4 regions of the Lysinibacillus fusiformis genome follow, and region 2 is predicted to be linked to each of the others. Evidence: riboswitches for the same ligand, from Rfam matches in the RefSeq annotation. Region 2 holds a riboswitch; each other region holds the start of a gene.
The links. A riboswitch is a leader RNA that binds a small molecule or an ion and turns the genes downstream of it on or off. The one in region 2 is predicted to bind thiamine pyrophosphate.

Region 1 (6,331 bases), 2.4 Mb from region 2:
ACAGGTATTTCTGTACAGGACGTATCTCACTAATACACTCGACAGCCTCGTAAGTATCTTGCTTACGAGGTTTTACTTTTTCTTCCCTATTCGCTACTATAGAATTAAATAATGAATTGGAGGTTATGCTCGTGTCACAGTCTAACGCTAAAAAAAAACGTATGCATATTAAACGCACAGTCGGTAAAGATGTTGAAAAAAATCGACAATCTATCTCTTTCAGTACACATGAACGCTTAACGAAAACAAAGAACGAAAAATTGGAGCATGATTATACAAAATATAAAAAGCAGTATAAGGACGATTAACTCGTACCCTATACTGCTTTTTCTTTTAAAGCCGATAGAAGGCTTTCGTGTTTTGCGTAATGATTTTGGCCGCTTCCTGTATTGACAGTCCTTTGATAGAGGCAATCACCTCAAGCGTAGAATGCATCATCCATGGCGATGTACGCTTGTTCGTAAACGGTCCTTCAAACGGCCAAGGACCATCCGTTTCCACCATCATCAGTTCAATCGGATAAGCATGAATTAGCTGTTGAATCTCCTCTTCATACAAACAATCTGGCGTAATGGAAATAAAATAACCACGCTCGATCATGCGCTTCACAACAGCTTCATCCCCTTTAAACCAATGAAAATGGGCTTGACGCAGCTGATGCTTTTCCAGCAAATCACACACAACACTAGCGTCCTCATATACAGCGTGTAATACAATCGGCTTATCCAGTTCCTTCGCCAATACAACAAAACGCTCTAATAACGCCACATAAGGACGATCATCAATCGCTTGCTCTTGCCTTAAATAATAAGGTAGACCCACCTCACCAATAGCCACCATCTCATCCTTATGCGTACGAATCCAATCGAATAAAGCTGCCTCATCGCTTGGACTTAGTAAAGGCTGTTCAGGATGGAAGCCAAAAGCAGCCTTTACTTGCTGATAGCTGTTCGATAAACGCAACGTTCTTTCACACGAGGATAGTTGCATGCTAACCGCAATCACAGCATCGACCTCTTCCAACAATAATGGAATTTCCTCATCGTTATACTGTTCCAAATGAATATGCGCATCAATCAACATACATATCACCCTTTTCTTCTTGTAAATACGTAAATAGCTGTTGCTTTAACGCTGTGAACGCTGCGGAATGTCGAATCTCCTCTTTCCGTGGTCTCTCAAAGGGCACGATGATTTCCTTTTTAACAGTTGCTGGACGTTTGGTTAAGACAAGTATACGATCCGCTAAAAAGAGAGCTTCCTCAATACTATGTGTAACAAATAGGATTGATTTACGATACTCTTCCCAGATGGATAAAAGCCATGCCTGCATTTCCAGTCTTGTAAATTCATCCAACGCAGAAAATGGTTCGTCTAAGCATAAAATCGGCTTATCACTAACCATTGCACGAATGAACGATACACGCTGCTGCATGCCTCCTGACAGTTCGTTCGGATAGGCATGGATAAAGGAGGCAAGACCAACCTTTTCTAGCCATGCCTTGGCACGTTCCACATCAGGTTTATGCTGTAATTCCTCTACAAGCGTGACATTTTCTAAAATCGTACGCCAGGGTAATAGGCAAGGTTGCTGTGGCATATAGCCAATCGTTCCTCTTTTTTGCTGGATATCCTCTTCATTTAATAAAATGGCTCCTTGATCAATTGGCGAAACACCACCAATTAATTGAAAAAGTGTGCTCTTACCACTGCCTGAAGGACCCACAATGGCCACAAACTCACCATCCCTTACGTCAAATGAAAGTTGATCAAGGACTTTTAGTGCATCGAAGGATTTAGCGATGTTTTGAATGCTGAGCATGATAGCCTCTCCCCTTCACCATGAATTTTTCAATCAAACGAATCCCGCTAAACAATAGTAAGCTCAAGAGAACAATCGCAAAAATTGCCACAAATACACGATCTGTTCGGAAGGAGGACTGAGCTAAGGTCATGTAAACACCAATACCCTTTTTTGCACCGAGCCACTCCGCAATCACAGCCCCCATCACACTATATGTAGCAGCAATTTTAACGCCTGAGAAAATGGCTGGATAAGCATGAGGCCATTCCAGCTTCCAAAAAGTTTGTGCCTTGGTAGCACCGATCATGGCAAAATAATGCTTTAATTCAGGGGCCGTTTGCCTAAATCCATCCATCGCTGCAATGACAATTGGGAAAAAGCACACGAGGCAAATAATAATGAGCTTCGGTAATAAGCCAAAGCCAAACCAAATAATAAGCAATGGTGCCAAGACAAGAATGGGAACATTTTGCGACATAATAAGAATTGGATAAAACAACTCCCGAATGAATGTAAAACGATGCAACACAATCGACACCGTTAGACCACAAGCAATGCCAATGGCCAGACCTAGTAAGGCTAACTGCACCGTAGCGAATACATGTGGTAGAAAGGTTTGATACGACTGAAAGGCTTCCGACAAAATACTACTTGGCGCAGGTAATAACCAATGTGGAACTTCAGCAAAATGCACGATTAGTTCCCATATGAATAAGAGGAAGGCGATAAAAATTATCGTCCTTCCCTTTTGCAATGCACGTTTCATTACTGATATTTCTCCGTTAATGTATCCATCGTAATACCCTTTGGCTGATATAAAATTTTCACTTGTGTAATAACATTAATGGCTCCTAGCTCGATCATCTTCTCATTCATTTTTTCAATGATTTGGAGCAATGTAGAAAGCTCGCCTTCCATCGTTGTTTCCAATGGATGTACCTCATATTTCACGCCAGAAGCATCGATCACAGCAATCGCTGCATCCACATAAGGGATAACATCTTCATATTTCTCTGTCTTTGGTATGATTTGCACACTGATTAATGAATTTGCCATGTTAATTGGCCTCCTTTTTAGGTAAGAAATCATTTGTAAAGGCTTGTTTCGCATCAAACTCGCCCTCTAGTACATGATTGCTAGACATCCATTTTGCATAGTTTTCCCACACAGAAAGCTTTTGCTCTCCCCATTGCTTGGCATCATCCTGATATTTATCTGCCAGCCATTCCTGACTTTTATGCACTAGCTCTTTATCTAAATCAGGAGCCGCTTCGATTAACATATCAGCTGCTTCACTTGGGTTTTCTATTGCGTATTCATAGCCTTTTGATGTAGCTGCAACAAAGGCTTTGACAACATCAGGGTTGTCCTGTAGCATTTTTTCATTCGTAGCTAGAACAGGTGTATAGTAATCCAATTGATCACTATAATCCGTTAGATACAGCATATTAATCTTTTCCCCACGCAGCTCAGCTTCAATCCCAGTCCATGCATAATAAATCCAAGCAAAATCAATGTCTTTTTCCATCATTGTGAAGAAATCTAAATCCCCTGCATTGACGATATCTAGCTTATTGATATCTGCCTTTTCTGTTTGCATTAATGATTGGAGAACGGCTTGCTCTAATGGCGCACCCCAACCACCATAAGTTTTACCTTCAAAATCCTTTGGCGATGTAATGCCTTTTGATGCAATAGAAGCAAAGCCAGATGTATTATGCTGAATAATCGCTGCGATAGAGACCAGCGGCACATCTTGTACACGCGCCTGTGTAATGCCTTCCTGATAGCTCACGCCAAACTCTGCCTTTCCAGAAGCAACAAGCTGATCTGCGCCCGCCTCACCAGGCATAATTATCTCAACATCTAAGCCCTGTTCCTCAAAATAACCAAGTTTTTTTGCGACATACAGACCTGTATGATTCGTATTCGGTGTCCAATCCAGTACCACAGACACCTTTTTCAGCTTGTCACTTGCCTGCTTGTCCTCCTTGTCACTACAGCCCACCAAAGTCAAAAGTGCTGCCAATAGAATAAATAACCATTTTTTCATGCGAAAGCCTCCCAGTTTGTAATATGAAAGTGTTCATGAATGAATGTTGTCACCAGAAGAAAGCGTATACAAGGTTTTCAAACTATTGCTTGAAAACATAAAAAAACGCCTAGGATTCCTCCCAGACGTATTACAATCATTCTTCAAAACTTTGCTTTTTTGAATAGATGTTCCCTACGCTGGTACGAGCCAAATCAGGTTCAAAGGGTCAGCGTCTATCGGACACAATCTCAGCTAGCAACTACTAGCCCCCCTACATTCTTTCGCTATGAACTTTTCGATGATTATTATACCCATAGTTACACTTAAATGACAAGGTGCTATTTTTGAATAACGATTGTATTCAAGACAAAAGCCCAGTTCTCCTAAGAGACTGGGCATGATATTAGCTAGGTTTTTGTTCTTTTTTGGCTGTTAATACATGGGAAATCGCCCCATCTGTTGCAATATCCACTTTAAACGAACCGTTGGAATGGCGATCTGCACGAGACAATGCTTGTACAGCAATTACCTCTTGAACGCCTTTTTCGGTTTCAATCACAACCTGCTCCTCGTCTGTCGCTTGTATAACTGCTACAATTCGGTGAGGATTTGCTTTTAACTCTGTTAATACTTTTAGTCCACGTTTTGCACGACTTGCTACTTCAACTTCAGCGACATTCATTTTCTTCACGGCTCCACGCTGTGTCACAATCACTACATATTGTGTAACATCAGGCTGTAGCACATTGACACCAACTAAGGCTTCTCCATCTTTTAGCGTGATCCCTTTCACACCGCCTGTTTTCACACCTGTAACGGGTAGTTCCTCCATCGGGAAACGAATCGCATAGGCTGTATCCGTTGTTAGCATCAGTTCTACATCATCCGTCACAAACGATGCATAGATCATCGCATCACCAGCCTTGACGTTCATCGTTTTAATTGGCTTTGAATAACGTGTTACCGCATAGTCTGCGAGTGGTGAGCGCTTAATTTGACCATCTTTTGTGGCTGTGAAGACATACGTATTTGGCTGTTCAAATGTTTCAAAGCCATAGACCGCAATAATCGATTCATCTTCCCCTGTTGGGACAATACTGGAAATATGCTGGCCCAGGTCCTTCCAGCGTATGTCAGGAAGCTCATGAACAGGTTGATAAATATAATTGCCACGATTTGTGAACAGCAATAGATGGTGCTGTGTATTTAAGTTTGCTTCATACAATAAATAATCCGAATCCTTCATGGCAAAATCTTGCCCATTTGAAGCGGCATGAGAACGTGTCGATGTACGTTTAATATAACCGTCCTTCGTCACTGTCACGACAACCTCTTCACTTGGCACAAGGACATCCAATGTAATTTTAATTTCTTCAATTTCCTGCTCAATCTTCGAGCGACGTGGCTCTGTAAAGCGTTTCTTAATGTCTAGCAACTCTTGTTTAATAACACGTACTAGCTTGGCTTCACTTTGTAGAATGCCCTCTAGCTTCGCAATTAACTTATTTAACTCGTCCTGTTCCTGACGAAGCTCTGTAATATCCGTATTCGTTAAACGGTATAATTGTAGGCTTACAATGGCCTCTGCTTGTACCTCTGTAAAATCAAACTTCGCTTGTAAATTAAGCTTTGCATCCTTCTTATCATTAGAAGAACGAATCGTCGCAATTACTTCATCTAAAATGGAAAGGGCTTTAATTAAGCCTTCTACAATATGAGAACGGTCCTTTGCCTTTTGTAAATCGTAAATGGAGCGGTTTGTCACTACTTCTTTTTGATGGGCGATATACGCATCCAGCAATAATGGCAATGTCATCATCGTTGGGCGACGATTGTGGATGGCAATCATATTAAAATTATAAGCTACCTGTAAATCCGTTGTTTTAAACAAGTACTGTAAAATTCCTTGCCCTGGTACATCCTTTTTCAGCTCAATCACGACACGTAAGCCTGTACGGTCTGATTCATCTCGAATTTCCGCAATACCTTCTAGTCGTTTATCTACACGTTGCTCATCAATTTTTTTCACAAGATTCGCTTTATTTACATCGTATGGTAACTCCGTGATAACAATTTGCTCTTTGCCACCCTTGATTGGTTCGACAACCGCTTGGGCACGGACAATGATTTTGCCACGACCTGTTTCATACGCCTTTTTGATGCCGTCCACACCTTGAATGATACCACCAGTTGGGAAATCTGGCCCTTTAATCACCGTCATCAATTCATCTACACTAACATTAGGCTTGTCTAAGCGCATCAACACAGCATCCAGTACTTCATCTAAGGCATGTGGCGGAATATCCGTCGCATAACCAGCGGAAATCCCTGTAGAGCCGTTGACTAATAGGTTTGGAAAACGTGCTGGTAAAACGGTTGGCTCCATATCCTGGTCATCAAAGTTTGGCACAAACTCGACCGTTTTCTTGCCAATATCTCGTAGCATTTCAGCGGCAATAGCAGATAGTCTCGCCTCTGTATAACGCATCGCA
Region 2 (6,331 bases):
GATTTAACAAAATCGAATGCCCCAGAAGGCGGTTACGCAGCAATTATTACCAATAAAGGTGTGCTAACAGCTAACAGTTTTGGTGAAGAGCTAGTTGGGCGCAATATGCAAGAGGATCCTACTTGGACAAGTATTAGTAAGACAATGGAAAATGGTGAGCTAACAAGTATATACGTTGATTCTAATCAACTGAAGGAAAAAGCATATAATGTTTTTGCTCCAATGATTTTAGAGGATATTGACGAAACATGGACTGTTCAAGTCGTGCTAGCTGAATCAAAGATTCTAGAGACATATAATCATGTATTTGTATTTACGATTATTGCTTCTATTATTATGGTTGTTTTGATGACAGCAGCAAGTGTGTTATTCATCTATAAACAGTTAAAGCCACTTAAATTTTTACGTGCATCGATTGAAACTGCGGCTGAGGGAGATTTAACACAAAAGGTAGAAGAGAAATATATTAAGTCTGATGAAATAGGTGCAGTGGCGATTGCTTATAATAATATGCTAGATAAAACCAATAGTGCGATTCAATCCGTGCTTAATTCTACGATGTTATTGAACCAATCTTCTAATCAGGTACATGAGGCGTTTAATGAAGTAGTTGCTTCTAGTCAGGAGGTTTCTGTAGCTATCAATGAAATTGCACAAGGAGCTTCGAAGCAATCAGAGGATACAGAAGAAACAAATTATCGAATGATGGATTTATCTGATCAAATTGATGCCATTACGGCTCTTTCCAACGAAATGGATGAGCTATCTCATAAAACAGGTGTAACGACAGAAAAAGGATTGCATGAAGTTGAAAGCTTACGGGAGCGTAATATGGAGACAAATGAGATGAATGGGCGTATCCAGCAGCAAATGGAATCATTGGCCTCTAATATTGCGAATATTAATCAGATTATTGCTTCAATCCAGAGCGTTACCGAGCAGACTAATTTGCTAGCTTTAAACGCAAGTATTGAGGCCGCACGTGCTGGTGAACATGGTAAAGGATTTGCGGTAGTTGCAGAGGAAGTTAGAAAGCTGGCGGAACAATCTAAGAATGAAACAGAAATTATTAAGAGTACAGTAGAAAGCATTCTTGAAAATTCTCAGCAAACGGTTGCAGTCATTGCATCTAATGCAGATTTAATGCACGCTCAAAATGAGTCAGTACAAAGCACGCAACTAGCATTTAAAGATAGCAGTGACTTGTCAGGTTCAATTGCGAATTCTATTAGTGAATTAATGAATAAACTATCTAGTATGTTAGAGCATAAAAATCAGGCAATCATGTCCATCCAAAGTATTTCGGCTATTTCAGAGCAAACAGCAGCTTCTGCAGAACAAGTAAGTGCTTCTGCTATGGATCAACAAGCAGAATTACAAAAAGTAGCAGAGTCTATTCAAAGTATGAACGATATTTCAAATGAGCTACAAGAAGTTGTAAATCGATTTAAGCTTGCTTAAAAGGAAAGGCTGCCTTCAATATAGGGGCAGTCTTTCTTTTATTGTGAAAGTAAGAGAAATTGACCTAAAAAGAATTCAGCACTACTATTAACACTGGAAGGGGGACATTGATATGATGTATCTCGGAATGATTTTCTTTCAAATTGTTGTACCTATTTTAGTGTTACTTGTAATCGGCGCTATACTACAAAAGAAATTTCGCTTTAACTTAAAAGCAATGTCTCAGCTTATTACATACTGCTTTATGCCAGCAGCTGTTTTTGTGAATTTATATGAAACGCATGTAGAATTATCTGTTCTGGGAGAAGTCGGGTTATTTATTATGCTCTTTATCGGTAGTCAAATGATACTCAGTCATTTAATGGCGAAAGGGTTAGGTTTAGCCAAAACAGAGGCGGCTGTCTTTAAAAATAGTGTGGTGCTTATTAACTCTGGCAATTACGGTATTCCAGTGGCTCAAATGATTTTTGCCACGCAACCTATTGGCGTAGCAATTCAGGTCATGCTTGTAATCTTTCAAAATATGACAACTTATACATATGGTTTGTACAATTTGATTTCTTCTACGAAGTCGGGTATGACAATCATCAAAGATTTCTTTAAAATGCCCATTATTCATGCACTGATTATAGGCGTTGCTATGAACTATTTTGATATCGGTATACCGCAGTTTATCAAAATACCGGTAGAGCATGTGGCAGATGGATTTATTGCTGTGGCATTAATTACCTTGGGTGCGCAATTGTCACAACTTGAGATCAAATCAATGTTTAATAAAACGGTCTTTGTCAGCTGTTTTACACGATTAATTATTGGACCAGCTGTTGCATTAGTCATTATTTATGTATTGGGATTAGATGGAGTCGTCGCACAATCACTGTTTATAGCCAGTGCCTTTCCAACATCTCGTAATAGTTCTAGTCTAGCATTGGAATATGATGTAGAATCAGCAACAGCCGCGCAAGCTGTTTTATTTTCAACTATTGTGAGCTGTATAACCGTAACAATTGTGATTTATTTTGCAGAAGTATTATTTACCTAGTTAGCTGAAAGACAAAAAAATATAACTTCCATCTCTTAGTAATATCTGCTACACTAGCATCAAACTAAATAGTATTAACTAGGGGAGTCTGATGAGTCAGGCTGAGAGGGAAACGCTTAGAGGTTTCTTGACCCTTTGGACCTGATCTGGCTCATACCAGCGTGGGAAAGTTAAGAAGCTATTGCAGAGTATGCAATTAATAGACCTTTACATTCATGGCCGGATCCAAATAATTATTTTGGATTCGGCTTTTATTTATTTGATTGTTGGGGTGAGCTAGATTCGGTCCTTGTATCAAAATACATTTAAGGGAGAGAAGTAGCTCATGTCAGTAGTAAGTGAAAAGAATATTACGATTATGTCCAGCTTTGAAGGAAGCAAAAAAGTGTATGTGGAAGGATCACGCCCCGATATTTTAGTACCTATGCGTGAAATCGCATTAAGTCCCACAACTGGTAGCTTTGGGGATGAAGAAAATGCACCTATTCGAGTATATGATACGAGTGGTCCTTACACAGATCCAGCCTATCAAGCGGATATTACAAAAGGTTTACCAGTTTTACGACGCACATGGATAGAAGAACGAGGGGATGTTGAAGAATATGAGGGGCGTACGATTAAACCAGAGGATAATGGTTTTCGTCGTGCAGATGACCCGCGTAATCATGAAAATGTCTTTCCTGAATTAGCAAGAAAGCCTTTACGTGCTAAAAAAGGTAAAAATGTAACACAGCTTCATTATGCGCGAAATGGCATTATAACACCTGAAATGGAGTTCGTAGCCATCCGTGAAAATATGGACCCTGAATTTGTTCGTTCAGAAATTGCAGCAGGGCGAGCTATTATGCCTTCTAATATTAATCACCCTGAGGCAGAGCCAATGATTATTGGCCGTAATTTCCATGTGAAAATCAATGCAAACATTGGGAATTCGGCGGTATCTTCGTCCATTGCAGAAGAAGTTGAGAAAATGACGTGGGCAACTCGATGGGGTGCAGATAACATTATGGATCTTTCAACAGGTAAGCATATTCATACAACGAGAGAATGGATTATTCGAAATGCTGCAGTGCCAGTGGGAACTGTGCCAATTTATCAGGCTTTAGAGAAAGTGAATGGCATAGCAGAGGATTTAACATGGGAGGTATATCGTGATACCCTTATTGAACAAGCCGAGCAGGGTGTTGATTATTTCACCATTCATGCAGGTGTCCTTTTACGCTATGTACCGCTTACGGTAAATCGTGTAACAGGCATTGTATCTCGTGGGGGTTCTATAATGGCACAGTGGTGTTTATATCATCATCAAGAGAATTTCCTTTATACACACTTTGAGGAAATCTGTGAAATTATGAAAGCTTATGATGTTGCTTTTTCCTTAGGTGATGGTTTACGTCCAGGCTCAATTGCAGATGCCAATGACGAGGCACAATTTGCAGAGCTTGAAACACTAGGCGAACTAACGCAAATTGCTTGGAAGCATGATGTTCAGGTGATGGTTGAAGGGCCAGGTCATGTACCGATGCATCTCATTAAAGAAAATATGGATAAGCAATTAGAGGTTTGTAAGGAAGCGCCCTTCTATACATTAGGCCCACTAACAACAGATATTGCTCCGGGTTATGATCATATTACCTCAGCCATTGGTGCAGCGATGATTGGCTGGTTTGGTACAGCGATGCTTTGTTATGTGACACCGAAAGAGCATCTTGGCTTACCGAATCGTGAGGACGTTCGCGTGGGCGTTATTACTTATAAAATTGCTGCACATGCTGCTGATTTAGCAAAAGGGCATCCTGGTGCACAACAACGAGACGATGCACTGTCTAAAGCACGTTTTGAATTCCGTTGGCGTGATCAATTCAATCTGTCATTAGATCCAGAACGTGCAGTGGAATATCATGATGAGACACTGCCAGCAGAGGGAGCAAAAACAGCGCACTTTTGTTCTATGTGCGGTCCTAAATTCTGTAGTATGAGAATTTCACAGGATATCCGTAATTATGCTAAAGAAAAGGATTTAAATACTACTGAAGCGATCCATCAAGGTATGAAGGATAAGGCGGAGGAGTTTAAAAAAGCAGGTAGTCAAATTTACCAATAATGAAAGAAAAGGCTTATGTCAAATTATAGACATAGGCCTTTTCTTAATCAAAAAACTCCATGTGAATGATGGATTCACATGGAGTAAAAGTTGGATTTGGATATCAATAATAAGTGGAATATTAAACGTTTGTTGGTTGTTTTACATATGGGTTTGTAAGGTCCATACCTTCTAATGAAAGACCCATCGCTTTTGCAACACCTTCACCATATGCTGGGTCAGCTAAATAGCAGTGAAGGATGTGACGACGCTTGATGAATTCTTCAACAGAAGCCATATCATTCGCTGTATTTTCAAATAGGCGTTGTTGCTCTTCCGCAGTCAATAGACGGAATAGTTTACCTGGTTGTTCAAAGTAATTATTATCGTCTTCACGGAAGTCATGAATACCTGCATGACCATCAATGCGTAATTCAGGCTCTTTATGGTCTAAGTTATGCTCCCATTCACCATAGCTATTTGGTTCATAGCCTAATGTTGAACCAAGGTTGCCGTCAAAGCGCATTGCTCCATCTCGGTGGAAAGTACGGAATGGGCATTTTGGTGCGTTAACAGGAAGCATATAGTGGTTTACTCCTAAACGGTAGCGTTGTGCATCCGCATAGGCAAAGATACGACCTTGTAACATTTTATCTGGTGAGAAGCTAATACCAGGGATGATGTTAGATGGTGCAAATGCAGCTTGTTCCACTTCTGCAAAGTAGTTGTCCGGGTTTTTGTTTAACTCAAACTCACCTACAGGAATTAATGGGAAGTCTTTTTTATACCATACCTTTGTTAAATCAAATGGGTTGTATGGCAGCTCACGAGCTTGCTCCTCTGTCATTACCTGAATATACATTTTCCATTTAGGGAAATCGCCTTTTTCGATGGCTTCATATAAATCACGTTGTGAAGATTCACGGTCTTGGCCAATAATCTCATTCGCCTCGGCACCAGTTAAGTTTTTAATGCCTTGCTCTGTACGGAAGTGGAACTTAACCCAAACGCGCTCATTATCAGCATTGATAAAGCTATACGTATGAGATCCAAAACCGTGCATATTGCGGTAACCAGCTGGAATACCACGGTCAGACATAACAATTGTCACTTGATGAAGTGCTTCAGGTAATGAAGTCCAGAAATCCCAGTTAGAGTTGGCATTTTTCATATTTGTACGTGGGTCACGTTTTACCACGTGGTTTAAATCTGTAAAGTGTAATGGGTCACGGAAGAAGAATACAGGTGTATTATTCCCTACTAAATCCCAGTTCCCTTCTTCTGTATAGAATTTAAGGGCAAAGCCACGAATATCTCGCTCAGCATCTGCTGCGCCACGCTCACCAGCAACTGTAGAGAAACGTGCGAACATTTCTGTTTTCTTGCCAATCTCTGAGAAGATTTTCGCTTTTGTATATTGTGAAATATCATGCGTTACAGTAAAAGTACCAAATGCACCTGAGCCTTTTGCGTGCATACGACGTTCTGGAATTACTTCACGGTTGAAATTTGCTAATTTTTCAACTAACCATACATCTTGAAGTAAAAGAGGGCCGCGTGGACCTGCTGACATAGAGTCATGGTTACTTACTACTGGAGCACCACCTGCTGTTGTAAAACGACGGCTACGATCATTTGCATTTGTCATATTAGTTTACCTCCTGAAAAAAATGTGAGTCAAACTCTTCATCTATAACTATAACAAATATAAAATAGAATTGCTAGTACATTGTAATAATTATCGT
Region 3 (6,331 bases), 1.1 Mb from region 2:
TAATAAATGAACAAGTGCCTACCCCTCACTACGAGAGATAGGCACTTGTTATTCTATTCATCCTCTAAACGTGCATACATATAATGATCTATCCAGTGACCATTGATATACAGCAGCTTTCTTAGCAGACCTTCCTGTTGAAATCCAGCCTTCGCTAAGACACGCATGGAGGCGCTATTTTGTGTCGATACATATGCCTCTACACGATGTAGACCAATTTGCTCAAATGCGAATCGAACCACCATATTCACAGCTTCTGTGACAATGCCCTTCCCTACGTAAATTTCATCCATCGCATAGCCAACAAATGCACTCGAGTACGGTAAGCGTTTTACAGCATAAAGTGCAATATGTCCTATTAGATTGTTTGTACCATGCTCAAAAATACCAAACGTAAATTCTCGCTTTGACTCCATTAAATAGAGACTTTCTTGAATTTTTTTGTATTGAGCGTCAACTGTATAGTATTCAGGTCTTTGCAGTGGCTCATATATAGACCAAAAGTATTTATTTCGGCTTACGAGACCCATTAAACTTCGTGCATCTTTTTCTTGGAATGTGCGGATGTAGCATTTTTCCCCCTTTATCGTTACCACATTCCCACCCTTTTTTCTTAATAGATTCCAAATTTTAAGCACCATTCTCCACACTAGCCTTCCAATAAATATCAATACATTCCTTTTTGTTACATTGGCTACAATCCATTGATTGAAAACCCTATTTATATTTTATTGTATGTAAAAAAAGATGCTGCTACAACCAAAACAGCTCATGTCTTATTGTCATAGCAGCACAATTCAATTATTTAGTTTTTTGTTCTTTCTTTTTCTCGTTTACTATTTCCAAACTGGATGATTCAGCATCCTCTAGTTGTGCATTGTCTAACACATTTGTTAAATGAAGACCACGTCTTTGAGCTTCTCGTTCAATGTGTGCAATTGTTTCTTGAAGCACCTGAACACGTGCATACTTTTTGTCATCTCCAGCGACTAAGATCCATGGAGCATCTTTTTTATCGGTCTTTTCAAACATTGCATTTGCTGCTTCAATATACTGCGGCGATTTATCACGATTGCGCCAATCTTCAGCTGTTAGCTTCCAAGATTTATAAGGGTTTTGTTCACGTTCTTTAAAGCGTTTTAATTGCTCCTCATCTGAAACATGAAGCCAGAACTTAATAATTATGTAATCTCCTGCAGTTAAGATCTTCTCAAAATTATTAATTTCTTCATAAGCACGAGACCATTCATCCTTCGTTGCAAATCCTTCGATGCGTTCTACTAATACGCGACCATACCATGAGCGATCAAAAATAGCGATTTGTCCATGTTGAGGCAATTTTCTCCAAAATCGTTGTAAATAGTTGTAGCGTAATTCATGTGCTTGAGGAGCAGATATAGGGTGTACAACATAACCGCGTGGATCGACGCGTTCGATCAATCGTTTAATAGCGCCACCTTTACCAGCCGCATCCATTCCTTCAAATACCAAGATTAAGCCAATTTTATTTTTTAATAAAAACTGTTGCGCGTTTAACATTTCATATTGGAGTACTTTTAATTTCTTTTTATACATCTTTTTGTCTAGTTCAATGGATAGGTCTAGATTTTTCAAATTTTGTGCCATGAAACTTCACTCCTTTTATTTGGATATTCTTATTGTACTAAAGAAATATATGGATGCCTATCAGGCATGGTAAATTGTAGATATTATTAGTAAAACAACACGATACATTGTTAGGAATTTCCGTTATAATAAAAAAAGTGACAGTACTATACTTATTTGTCTTTTCCCTATACAATCTAACACGAAGGGAGAGGAAAACATGCCTCGGTTTATCATGATGACAATCTCTTATCTTGTCTCAATCATCCTAACCTTTTCATCCTTTTTCGTGAACATCAACGGTCAATCTTCGCTAGAAATCGCTAATCGTTTTTCTGTAGTATTTGCACCGGTTAGTATAAGTCATGTAATTTGGATTATCATTTATTTATTACTCGGTTATTGGTTAGTTATGAACATCAAAAAGACAACTTTGAAACAGTCTGCGCTCTTTAGTTGCATAAATATATTACAAGCATTGACGGTATACGTCTGGCATCATGAGTTATTTATTGTTTCTCTTGGCATTACATTACTCTTAGTCTTGTATTTATTTATGCTGTATAATACGTACCCTCTTCAGGACAAAGCCTTGTCTGGTCGTATTCCTTTCTCCATTTATTTAGCATGGATGACATTTATTTTTATCACAAATACAAGCTTTACATTAACGGCTTATGGTTGGAACGGCTTTGGTCTTAGTACGCCTCTTTGGGCAGTGATTTTACTAACATTAGGAGGAGCCATTGCGCTACATATCCGTTTCCATCACTTTGATGTTATGTATCCAAGTGTTTTTATTTGGGCTTATATTGGAATCGCCATACATAATGGTTTTGATGAGCTACTTGTCACTACAGCCGCCTTATTTTTATGTGGTGTTCTCTTTGTTGGCATTTTATTTATTAAAAAAAATCCTGCCTACCAAAAATAAATTGGTTAGCAGGATTTTTCATTATATCCTATTCTTCGTCTAATGACGTTAGGATAATTGGTTTATCCTTTGTCACAATGACTGAATGTTCGATTTGAGCTACAAGTGATTTATCAGGTGTCACGAATGTCCAGCCATCACCAGCTTCTACAATATGCTCTGCTTTTGCTGAGATAAATGGCTCAACCGCAAGCACCATACCTTCTTTCATAATGGTAGAATCCCATGCATCATAATAGTTTAAAATATGATTTGGCTCATCATGTAAAGATTTACCTAAGCCATGACCTGTTAAATTCATAATAACAGTTAAGTCATTAGCACTCGCCTCACGTTCAACTGCTTTACCAATTTGATTTAATTTAGATCCAGCCTTTACCTTTGTCATTGCTCGATCAAAGGCACTTTTGGCAACACGGCATAGCTTTTCTTTGTCTTCATAGCCTTCACCAACAACAAATGAGATACCTGTGTCAGCAAAGTAGCCGTTTAAGGAGCCAGAAACATCAATATTCACAATATCGCCTTCTTGAATAACACGCTTTCCTGGAATACCATGCGCCACTTCTTCATTGACACTAATACATGTATATCCAGGGAAATCATATTCTCCCTTCGGTCCAGAAATAGCGCCTGCCTCCGCAAACATGCGGCCAGCAATTTCGTCTAGTTCAAGTGTTGTAACACCTGGTTTTGTTGCAGCTTTCATCGCTTCGCGAATTTCAGCACAAATGCGTCCTATTTTTTTAAAAGCTTCAATCTCTTCTTGTGTTTTTACAATCATGTATAACGTCCCTTTCATCTAATATCTATTCTTTAATATAACATAACTTTTTATGCGTATAACGATAAACGCTTTAAATATTGTATGCTTTCCTACTTTGCAAAGTGCTAAAAGAGCTATTCACAATAAAAAAGTCCCCCCACTCATGTGAAGGGACTTGCATTAAGCTTTTCTTTGCATTAATTGTGGAGCGGCTGTGAATAAAAGAACACCAACGATTGCCGTTAATATAGTTGCTGGTAGCATATATGTACCGTTATAGATGATGGAATAGATCCAAGCATTTTGATCGCCAGCATATTCTGCAAAAAATACAGCACCAGCAATTGTATGTGCCGCGTATCGTAAGAAGCCTGCGAAAACGGTACCTATTATAATATAAAGTGCCATTTTTGTTTTGTTCATATGTTTAGCAGCGTCCAACACTGGTCCACGTACAACTGCCGCTAATCCTACAACTGTAAAAGCAACACCATAATCTAGTAATCCTTGTAGCCAGTGCACGATATAGGAACCAAACATTGTTTGCATAACACCCACAAGTAGTCCCGTTGTTAGCCCAGCTACTAGGCCCCAACGAAACGCGATTAACATAATAGGTACCATGACAAGACTAACTGAGCCACCTTGTGCCCATACTTTAAAGGATACCTGATCAAGTACTAGCCCAATCGCTGCAAATATCGCAATCTCCACTAGCATTAACAGTCTTTTTTTGTCCATACATATTCTCTCCTTTGTTCCGATGTAGGATACAAGAGCAGGAATAGAAATGCACTGATATGTCTCTTTCTGACACCATTTTCCCCCAAGAATGAAAAAACGATGCCAGGACAGAGCCTCACATCGTACAAGTGTCGGTTTCTATCCACATCCCTACGCAAGCGTTAACTTACAGGTTCGAAGAGTCAAGGCATTACGTGCCCAGTCTCAGCTGACATCATCAGCTCCCCTTGTGGTCGTTACATCTGAATTTATTTGAACATTTTCATTGTACGCAAAGGATAGGAGGATTACAACCTCTTCCATACATTATTTTTTTGAAACTTTGCTATTATTCATGCGTAAATATTAAAAAAGGAGGTACAACTATGGAGAATCAAAAAATTTTAGCTGCCTTTAGTTATCTTAGTATTTTCTTCGCCCCTTTCATCGTTCCATTAATTGTGTACATTGTGACAAAAGATAGTGATGTAAAAAAACATTCGATTCGTGCACTTGTCTCTCATTTAATTCCTTTTGTTTTTGGCATCCTGTTCTTTATTGTCTTTGTTTTTTCCACATTTAGTTTAGATCCAACCTCCAGTAATAATACAGTGATGATTATTTGGTTTGCTTCATTCGCCATCTATGCCCTCGTCTCACTTGGTATTGTGATCTGGAATATTATTCAGGCTGTTCGCGTTATCCGTTAATGTTTTATTTTTAAGAGAAACAGGTAGTAGTAATTGTAAAAGGAGCTGTTTTTGGATGAAAGTATCAAACGTTGTGAAAACCGCCGTAAAGTTAGCACCGATTGTTATTCCTATCGTCAGAAAAGTAATGGCTGCAAAAAAGGGAACAACGCCTACAGCCACACCTCGAAAAAAATAAAACCAAGGCGTATTCCTTTTTTTTCGGAAATACGCCTTCGTTTTATTTCACTTCAAAATGTGTTTGACTATGTCCATTCAATGTTTTTTCTACATGTAAAACTGCTGGCATCGCAGATTTCAATTCAGGTACATGAGAAATAACGCCAATCATACGACCAGAATCCTGTAAATCAATTAATGTATCAATTGCCTTATTTAGTGATTCCTCATCGAGTGAACCAAAGCCCTCATCAATAAACATCGTTTCAATATGGATATTACCTTGGAAGCTTTGAATCACATCTGCCATTCCCAAAGCAAGACTTAGCGAAGCATTAAATTTTTCGCCTCCTGATAATGTTTTAACATCTCGTAATTGATCCGTATAGGCATCATAAACATCAAGACCAAGTCCACTCTGCTTTGCATGCTTTTCCAATCTATCTGAGCGTCTGAGCTCAAATTGACCGTTTGATAAATGATACAGCCGTATATTGGCAGCTTCTGTAATTTGATCTAAATAATTAATTTGTATATAACGCTCAAAGGATAGCTTTTTCGCGTTTTGTCCATTTAATAATCCATAGAGTTCCTTTACTCGCCCTGCTTCCTGTTCAAGTAAATGAAGCTCTCTCGCTATTTCTTCTACCTTTTCAATAAAGCCCTGGCATGCTTGTGCAAAACCATTCATCTGTTGCAAACGTTTAAATGCTTCCTCATAGGAAATACGATGCTGTTCTACCCTTGCTTCCATCAACACTAAATCTTGCTTCTCTTTCCCTTGAAGATATGTAGCCCCTTCGGTAATTTGGATTCGCAAAGTGTGTACTTGTAAAGCATAGTCGCTGCATGTTTTTCGAAGGGCATCTAATTGCATGGCACTCCGTTTGGCAGTAGCATATTCCTCGTAGCTATTGAAACCTATTTTCTGCATATTTGCTGAAAATTGCTGAAGCTTTTCATTCATTTTGAGCTGTAATTCCTCAAAAGACTGTTTGGCAATTTCTACAGTTAATTTTGCATTGCTAGCCGCTTCCTTTGCCACATGCAAATTTTCTTGACTCGCTTGCCATCTTTTTTGCAGATTTTCTTTCTGTTTGCTGACATCAGTAAGTTGTTGCTTTAATTGCTGTATAGTTGGTAAGTTAGCTGGCATCTGCTTCAGCTGTTCTTCTACAACCGCTTGTAATCTTGTCCATTCTTTCATCTGCTCCGCTAAATATTGCTCTAGTTTGCTCTGCTTGTTTCGTAGCTGTTCTATTCGATCATGCTGATGTTTTATTTTTAATCGCAAATCAGCTAATTGGTTATAGATAATTTTTAAGGTAGCAATTTCTTTCTCCACTTCATGTAAAGTAGCGGTGATCTGTGCTCGGTCTTCTTGTTTAATATGCTGTGCCTCAAGTTGTTGACATGCATCTTGAAGAAGTTGTT
Region 4 (6,331 bases), 660 kb from region 2:
ACAGAAACAGTTGGTTCACTTGGGATTTTTTCACCGAATGAACAGCGTGCAGTAGCTTTAGCGCAAGGAGAGTGGAATGTTTATTCGCAAGAAGACGAGTTTCTCTCGACTATTACGAAGGGCATGCTAACTGCACCAAAACAACCAGGCATTTATATGGTACGTTCAAATAATGAAGAAAAACAATTGATTGTGCAATTGCAAGCCCAAGAACGCGTTATTGAACAAGGAACAAGCTTTACATTAGGTGATATCTCAGATAATGGGAAAGAAGAAGTATCGATGACCTCTTTCGTACCTTGGCTAATTGTGATTATTTTATTATTACTTGTTTCAGAGTGGGAGGTGCAACGACGTCGTGGATTTACGAATTGATATGCCATTAGTATTGTTGCTACTCCTTCCATTGTTCTTGTATTTTGGATGGACTTATTTTCGTGAACAGCAGCGACTCAAAAAAAGTCATATTGTTGTACTTGCTATTCGCATAGTAGCAGTAAGCTGTTTAGTTTTTGCACTTGCAGGTCCATATCTATTATTACCAATAAAAGAAGAACAAATCGTCTATTTAGTAGACCGTTCTGCTTCCATGAATGGTACAGAAGATGAAATGGTTCAGTTTATACAGGAGAGCCTACAATCAAAAAAAGAACCGCAGCTTGCAGGCATTTATTCATTTTCCTCCACTTTACAAACAGAAGCCATTTTGTCTAAAACTTTAAAGGAAGTACCAAAACTTACAGAAATTAAAGCAACCGATCAAACAAATATTGAACAAAGTCTCCAGCTTGCAGCAGGTATTATCGATCCGAAAAAAGCAACTCGTCTTGTGCTATTAACAGATGGTAATGAGACAAAAGGCGATGCTTTAGAATTTGCCATGAAGCTGAAAGGCTCCAATATTAGTGTGGATGTTAGACCTTTTAGTCAACCAGTTGTCAATGATGTGTCACTAAAAAGCTTTGTATCCCCTCAGGTTGCTTATGTGGGAGAGCAGCAACAATTAGTGACGGAAATTCATGCAACGACTGCAGGCCAAGGAGAGCTGTTATTATATGAAAATGATAAGCTTATTCATCGAGAGGCAGTTGAGCTGACTGAAGGCACGAATGTGTTTACCTATAAACATGCAGCGACAGCTGAAGGACTTGTAAAATATGAGGCAGTTGTTCAAGTTGGTCAGGATGCTATTTTTGAAAACAATAAGTTAACTAGTGTCACAATGGTACAAAGTGAACCACATTTACTAATCGTTAATGGTTATGAAACAGCTTCACCTATCGCAGCAGCACTTGGCAGTCAATCTATTGCCTATGATGTTGTCAATCCTCAAAGTCTACCAAATGAACTGTCCAGCTATTTGCAGTATAATGCTATTATTTTCGACAATGTGCCAGGTCATTTAGTCGGTGAGGCAAAAATGAGTGTTATTGAGCAAGCAGTCAAAAACTTTGGTGTTGGTTTTACCATGGTTGGAGGAGAAAATAGTTTTGGTCTAGGCGGCTATTTTAAAACACCGATTGAAACCTTATTGCCAGTGGAAATGGAAATTAAGGGCAAAGAACAATTACCTTCCTTAGGGTTAGTGATTGTACTTGACCGTTCTGGTAGTATGCAAGGCTCGAAGCTAGAGCTTGCTAAAGAAGCAGCAGCACGTTCTGTTGAGATGTTGCGAGATGAGGATACATTAGGATTTATTGCCTTTGATGATCGTCCTTGGGAGATTATAGAGACAGGACCTCTTAGCAGTAAAGAAGAGGCAGTGGATACTATTTTATCCGTAACACCTGGTGGTGGAACAGAAATCTACAGTTCATTAGCTAAAGCCTATGAAAATCTAGCTGATTTAAAACTGCAACGTAAGCATATTATTCTCTTAACAGATGGGCAATCACAGTCAGGAAATTACGAGGATCTAATTGCTGAAGGAAAAGAAAACGGTATAACTTTATCGACAGTAGCGATTGGACAAGATGCCGATGCGAACTTATTAGAAGCGCTTAGTGACATGGGCAGTGGCCGTTTCTATGATGTCATAGATGAGCAAACGATTCCTTCTATTTTATCTCGTGAAACAGCTATGATTTCTCGCACTTACATTGAGGATAATCCATTTTATCCAGCGATTTATAATGCAGCAGGATGGAATTCACTGTTTACCAATGGTGTCCCACAAATGAATGCTTACATTGGCACAACGGCAAAACAAGGGACTACTGTTGTGGCAGAAAGCGAGAAGGAAGATCCTGTGTTAGCGCAGTGGCAATATGGTCTCGGTAAAACTTTTGCCTTTACATCTGATTCAACGGGTAAATGGACAGGAGATTGGGCAAGATGGCAGGATTGGGGAACATTCTGGCAAACACTTATTTCACAAATGCTACCAAGCTATAATGATGTGGCCTATGATGTAAGATTGGAAGCAGATGGTTCCTTTATGATTACCGACCCTACAAATGAAGCTGCATTTTTAGATATTGTAGCAGTTAATGAAGCTGGGGAAGAGCTAGAAACACAACTTGAAACCATTTCGGCCTCCCAAGTTCGAGCTGTAGTACAAGCCGAACCTGGATTAATATTCTTCCGTGTAGCAGATGAAAAGCAGGCCATTTATCAAGCAGGACTAAGTGTTCCTTATAGTGCCGAATACGAACTACTTCCTGTTAATGATCAACTGATAGAAGAGTTAACGCAACAAACAGGAGGCGCGGTTTTAAAGGAACCACAAGATGTATTCCGAGACTTTACAACAAAAGGAGCGGATCGACAAAATATTGCTACATGGCTTCTCTTAGCAAGTATGCTTTTATTCTTTATGGATATTACCATAAGACGTTTTGGTTGGAACTTCCTAACGAATGCGAAGAAGAAAGAACCGCTGGTTGAGGAAAAACCTATACAGGCAGAAGACACAAATGTGGCACAGTTATTAAAAGGTATGAAAAAACGATCTTAATATAGTGGAAGCAGTGCAAAATCTAATTGTTTTGCACTGCTTTTTTGTATTGTTTGAGGAAAGAGATGTATCTATTTTGAAAAAGTGGATAGAGATGATCTAAAAAGTGGGACCTTTGCTCATAAAGAGATAGAAAGCGCTCTAAGTTGAGTCGCAGCCGCTCCTAAGGAGGTGGAAGGCGCTCTAAGTTGAGTCGCAGCCGCTCATAAAGAGAAGAAAAGCGCTCTAAATTGAGTCACAGCCGCTCGTAAGGAGAAGAAAAGCGCTCTAAGTTGAGCCGCAGCCGCTCGTAAGGAGAAGAAAAGCGCTCTAAATTGAGTCACAGCCGCTCGTAAGGAGAAGAAAAGCGCTCTAAGTTGAGCCGCAGCCGCTCCTAAGGAGATGGAAGGCGCTCTAAATTGAGTCACAGCCGCTCGTAAGGAGATAAAAAACGCTCCAACCAAGGTCGTCGCCGCTCATAGAAGGAAGAAAAGCGCTCCAATCTTGGCCACCCCCATCTCAATGAATGCTTATTATCCAAACCCCCTTCAATAAAGAGAAGAATTAAACCTCTTTACTAGCTCCGTTTTACGCAAGCTGCTAGCAACCATAACACCTAGAATGGCGCCGATTGTACTTGATGTTAAAAAGGCAGGTAGGAAGAAGAATGCTGCTACAGATGTTCCCATGAATAATTTTGCATAAGGTACGGCAATAAGTGAAGCAAGAATGCCAGTTCCCACAACTTCTCCAATGCCAGCTAACCACATTTTATTGCTATATTTATAGGCAAGGGCCGCACAGGACGCGCCAATGACACTACCAGGGATAGCTAATAGAGAGCCTGTTCCGGTAAGGATTCGAATGACGGCAGTGACAAAGGCAACTATTACTGTTGGTACGGGTCCAAATATAATGGCTCCTATCACATTAATAGCATGCTGAACGGGGTAAGCACGTGCGATTCCTGTTGGGATAGATACGAAAGTAGAGCCTGCAACAGCAATAGCTACTAATAAAGCCATGACTGTTAATTTACGAATTGACATAAAGTTCACTCCTTTTGATAAAGTTCGTGAGGAAAAATAAAAAGGCCGCCCCTTTAAACAATAGGAAGCGGCCTTGCGTGTATATAGTGACAACAGCAAGTAGCGCCACTTCCCTCCGCTAGTGTGAACTAGATCAGGTTCAAAGGGTCCGTATATTACCATATACGTCTCAGCCTTTTAAAGACTCCCCTAGTGGTTAAAATCATTCAATTTCGTTGACCAACATTAATGTAACATACTGCTAAAAATAGTCAATGATTTTTCAGACTATTTTGTATCGGGATGCATTAAATGAGGTGCTTTTTTCAATGTCCAGATGAGCGCAAGGAAGAAGCAAGCTAATAATATGATCGATCCGAAAATATATGGGCTATTCATATTCCAGTCAAATAATAAACCAGCCAAAGCGGGTCCAATCATATTACCAAGACTCATATAGGCATTATTCAAGCCCGCAGCGAATCCTTGTTCTTTCTCTGCAAGCTTTGAGATAAGTGTATTAACAGCTGGACGAATTAATGTCGTTGCTGTAGAGAAAATCGTTGCTACAACTAATATAAGGGCAAAGCCAGACACAAATAATATGAAGAAAATAGCAACAGATGCAATAAATAAATTGACAAGCACTACCTTCATTTCACCAAAGCGATTGAATAGTGGTGTAATAATAAACATTTGTACAACTACCCCAAAAGCACCACCGACAACTAATATAATTGCTATGTCCACAGGTGTGTAATTAAACTTTTCTGTCACAAATAATGACAATGTCGTTTGGAAGTTTGCAATTCCGAATGAGAACACCAGCATAATGATAAGCATTACAAAATAAGGCATATGTATGGAACGAGCCATTTGCTTCGCCAGATTGTCTAGCTTTTGCTTCTTTTGTGCAGTGTTTGGTTTGGTAGATGGTAATAAAAAGTAAGATAAAATAGAAGCTAGGATGGCTGCAGCTCCAGCAGTGTAAAATGGAAAATGTAAGCTAACCTTTGCTAAGAAACCACCGATTCCTGGCCCTATCATAAAACCAAGAGACATGGCAGCACCCAACATCCCCATCCCTTTCCCGCGTTCTTCATAGGTTGTGACGTCAGCGACAAAAGCCATAATAGGAGGTGCGACAAAAGCGGAACCTAGGCCACCTAAAAAGCGTGCTAAAAAGAGCATCCATACATCTGTAGCAAGGCCAAAACCGATTTGTGCAAGACCTGTCACGATGAGACCGAAAATAATTAAATTTTTTCGACCGTACTGATCGGAAAGGTTCCCAGCAATAGGAGAAAATACGAATTGAGCTAAGGCGAAGGTTGCTATTAGCATACCTAGAACTTGTCCTGCTGCACCAAATATTTTTAAATACTCCGGCATGACAGGAATAATAATGCCAATACTCCCCATTGCGATAAACATATTAAACATTAAAATATACAAAGCCGCCTTATTGGACTTCTGCTGGGTCATCGAATGAACCCCCTTTTTTTGTAATCAAATATAGTACAGTCTATCATAAAGAATTATTGCTTGGCTAATAGTTAAGATTGTAGAACTGGTTCTATATTTAGAATGGTTTTCCACAAAAGTTTTCGTTTAGGCACCTATGAATTGCTAAACAATCCATTTTTGTAATAAAATGGATTGAAATGAAGCTGTAGAATGGGAGATGGAAAATTTGCAGCTCCAAAGTTGCAACAACAATGAATGGACTTCGCTTATGTAGAGATAATTAAAAAAAATTGTGAGTTAGTCTGTAATGACATAAAGGTTGGCTATAAATCCTAGCGATGATATAGCGGCATCAGAAATACTGAGTGAAGGTTATGTAATATAAAAAGTACACTTTCATGGCTTGTTTTTCGATAAAGCAATATAAAATTGTGCATGATAGATGACAATATCTAGCTGCAAAGCTATTCCATAACAAATGATGTAGGAATCCTCGAAATCCAGATAAATTATTTTCTAAATATAATAATGCGAATAATCCATTGTAAAGGTTCTTATTTAATAGAAAGTTAGATAAGCAGAAAAAAACTAGCGAATGGGTGTGAAAACCAATTCGCTAGTTTAATTATCGAATACTCATTTTAAATTCTAAAAATAATTCATTGTATTTCCCTAAGTAATCTGGTCCTAAGTTTTTGTAGACCTCTAATGTATCGCGTTGTTCTTCAGAAGGATAGTAGCGTTCGTCAGAAACAACTTCTTCATCCATTAAGTCCATAGCTGCAATATTAGGTGTTGAGTAGCCTACAAAATCGGCATTTTGAGCACCAGATTCAGCACTTAGCATAAAATTGATAAAGGCATGGGCACCATCGATATTTTTCGATGTTTTTGGGATGAC

Region 1: another riboswitch for thiamine pyrophosphate. It lies ahead of JTI58_RS21880 (ABC transporter substrate-binding protein); the one in region 2 lies ahead of thiC (phosphomethylpyrimidine synthase ThiC).
Region 3: another riboswitch for thiamine pyrophosphate. It lies ahead of thiT (energy-coupled thiamine transporter ThiT); the one in region 2 lies ahead of thiC (phosphomethylpyrimidine synthase ThiC).
Region 4: another riboswitch for thiamine pyrophosphate. It lies ahead of thiW (energy coupling factor transporter S component ThiW); the one in region 2 lies ahead of thiC (phosphomethylpyrimidine synthase ThiC).

The regions. Positions count from the first base shown of each region.
Region 1 is NZ_CP070490.1:4,443,106-4,449,436, forward strand. Features, by position in the region: gene JTI58_RS21850 (solute symporter family protein) at 1-33, shown strand, start outside; gene JTI58_RS21855 (hypothetical protein) at 126-308, shown strand; gene JTI58_RS21860 (TatD family hydrolase) at 334-1,083, opposite strand; gene JTI58_RS21865 (ABC transporter ATP-binding protein) at 1,073-1,822, opposite strand; gene JTI58_RS21870 (ABC transporter permease) at 1,797-2,570, opposite strand; gene JTI58_RS21875 (thiamine-binding protein) at 2,570-2,860, opposite strand; gene JTI58_RS21880 (ABC transporter substrate-binding protein) at 2,862-3,857, opposite strand; TPP riboswitch at 4,012-4,122, opposite strand; gene parC (DNA topoisomerase IV subunit A) at 4,243-6,331, opposite strand, start outside.
Region 2 is NZ_CP070490.1:2,061,993-2,068,323, forward strand. Features, by position in the region: gene JTI58_RS10120 (methyl-accepting chemotaxis protein) at 1-1,461, shown strand, start outside; gene JTI58_RS10125 (AEC family transporter) at 1,574-2,503, shown strand; TPP riboswitch at 2,574-2,688, shown strand; gene thiC (phosphomethylpyrimidine synthase ThiC) at 2,829-4,607, shown strand; gene JTI58_RS10135 (catalase) at 4,729-6,234, opposite strand.
Region 3 is NZ_CP070490.1:1,007,447-1,013,777, forward strand. Features, by position in the region: gene JTI58_RS05135 (GNAT family N-acetyltransferase) at 54-641, opposite strand; gene JTI58_RS05140 (polyphosphate kinase 2 family protein) at 802-1,626, opposite strand; gene JTI58_RS05145 (TspO-related membrane protein) at 1,826-2,539, shown strand; gene map (type I methionyl aminopeptidase) at 2,568-3,323, opposite strand; gene thiT (energy-coupled thiamine transporter ThiT) at 3,486-4,046, opposite strand; TPP riboswitch at 4,180-4,287, opposite strand; gene JTI58_RS05160 (magnetosome magnetite crystal formation protein family) at 4,415-4,738, shown strand; gene JTI58_RS25035 (hypothetical protein) at 4,794-4,916, shown strand; gene JTI58_RS05165 (SbcC/MukB-like Walker B domain-containing protein) at 4,959-6,331, opposite strand, start outside.
Region 4 is NZ_CP070490.1:2,721,191-2,727,521, forward strand. Features, by position in the region: gene JTI58_RS13230 (vWA domain-containing protein) at 1-375, shown strand, start outside; gene JTI58_RS13235 (VWA domain-containing protein) at 359-2,956, shown strand; gene thiW (energy coupling factor transporter S component ThiW) at 3,484-3,984, opposite strand; TPP riboswitch at 4,078-4,185, opposite strand; gene JTI58_RS13245 (MFS transporter) at 4,252-5,448, opposite strand; gene JTI58_RS13250 (ABC transporter substrate-binding protein) at 6,056-6,331, opposite strand, start outside.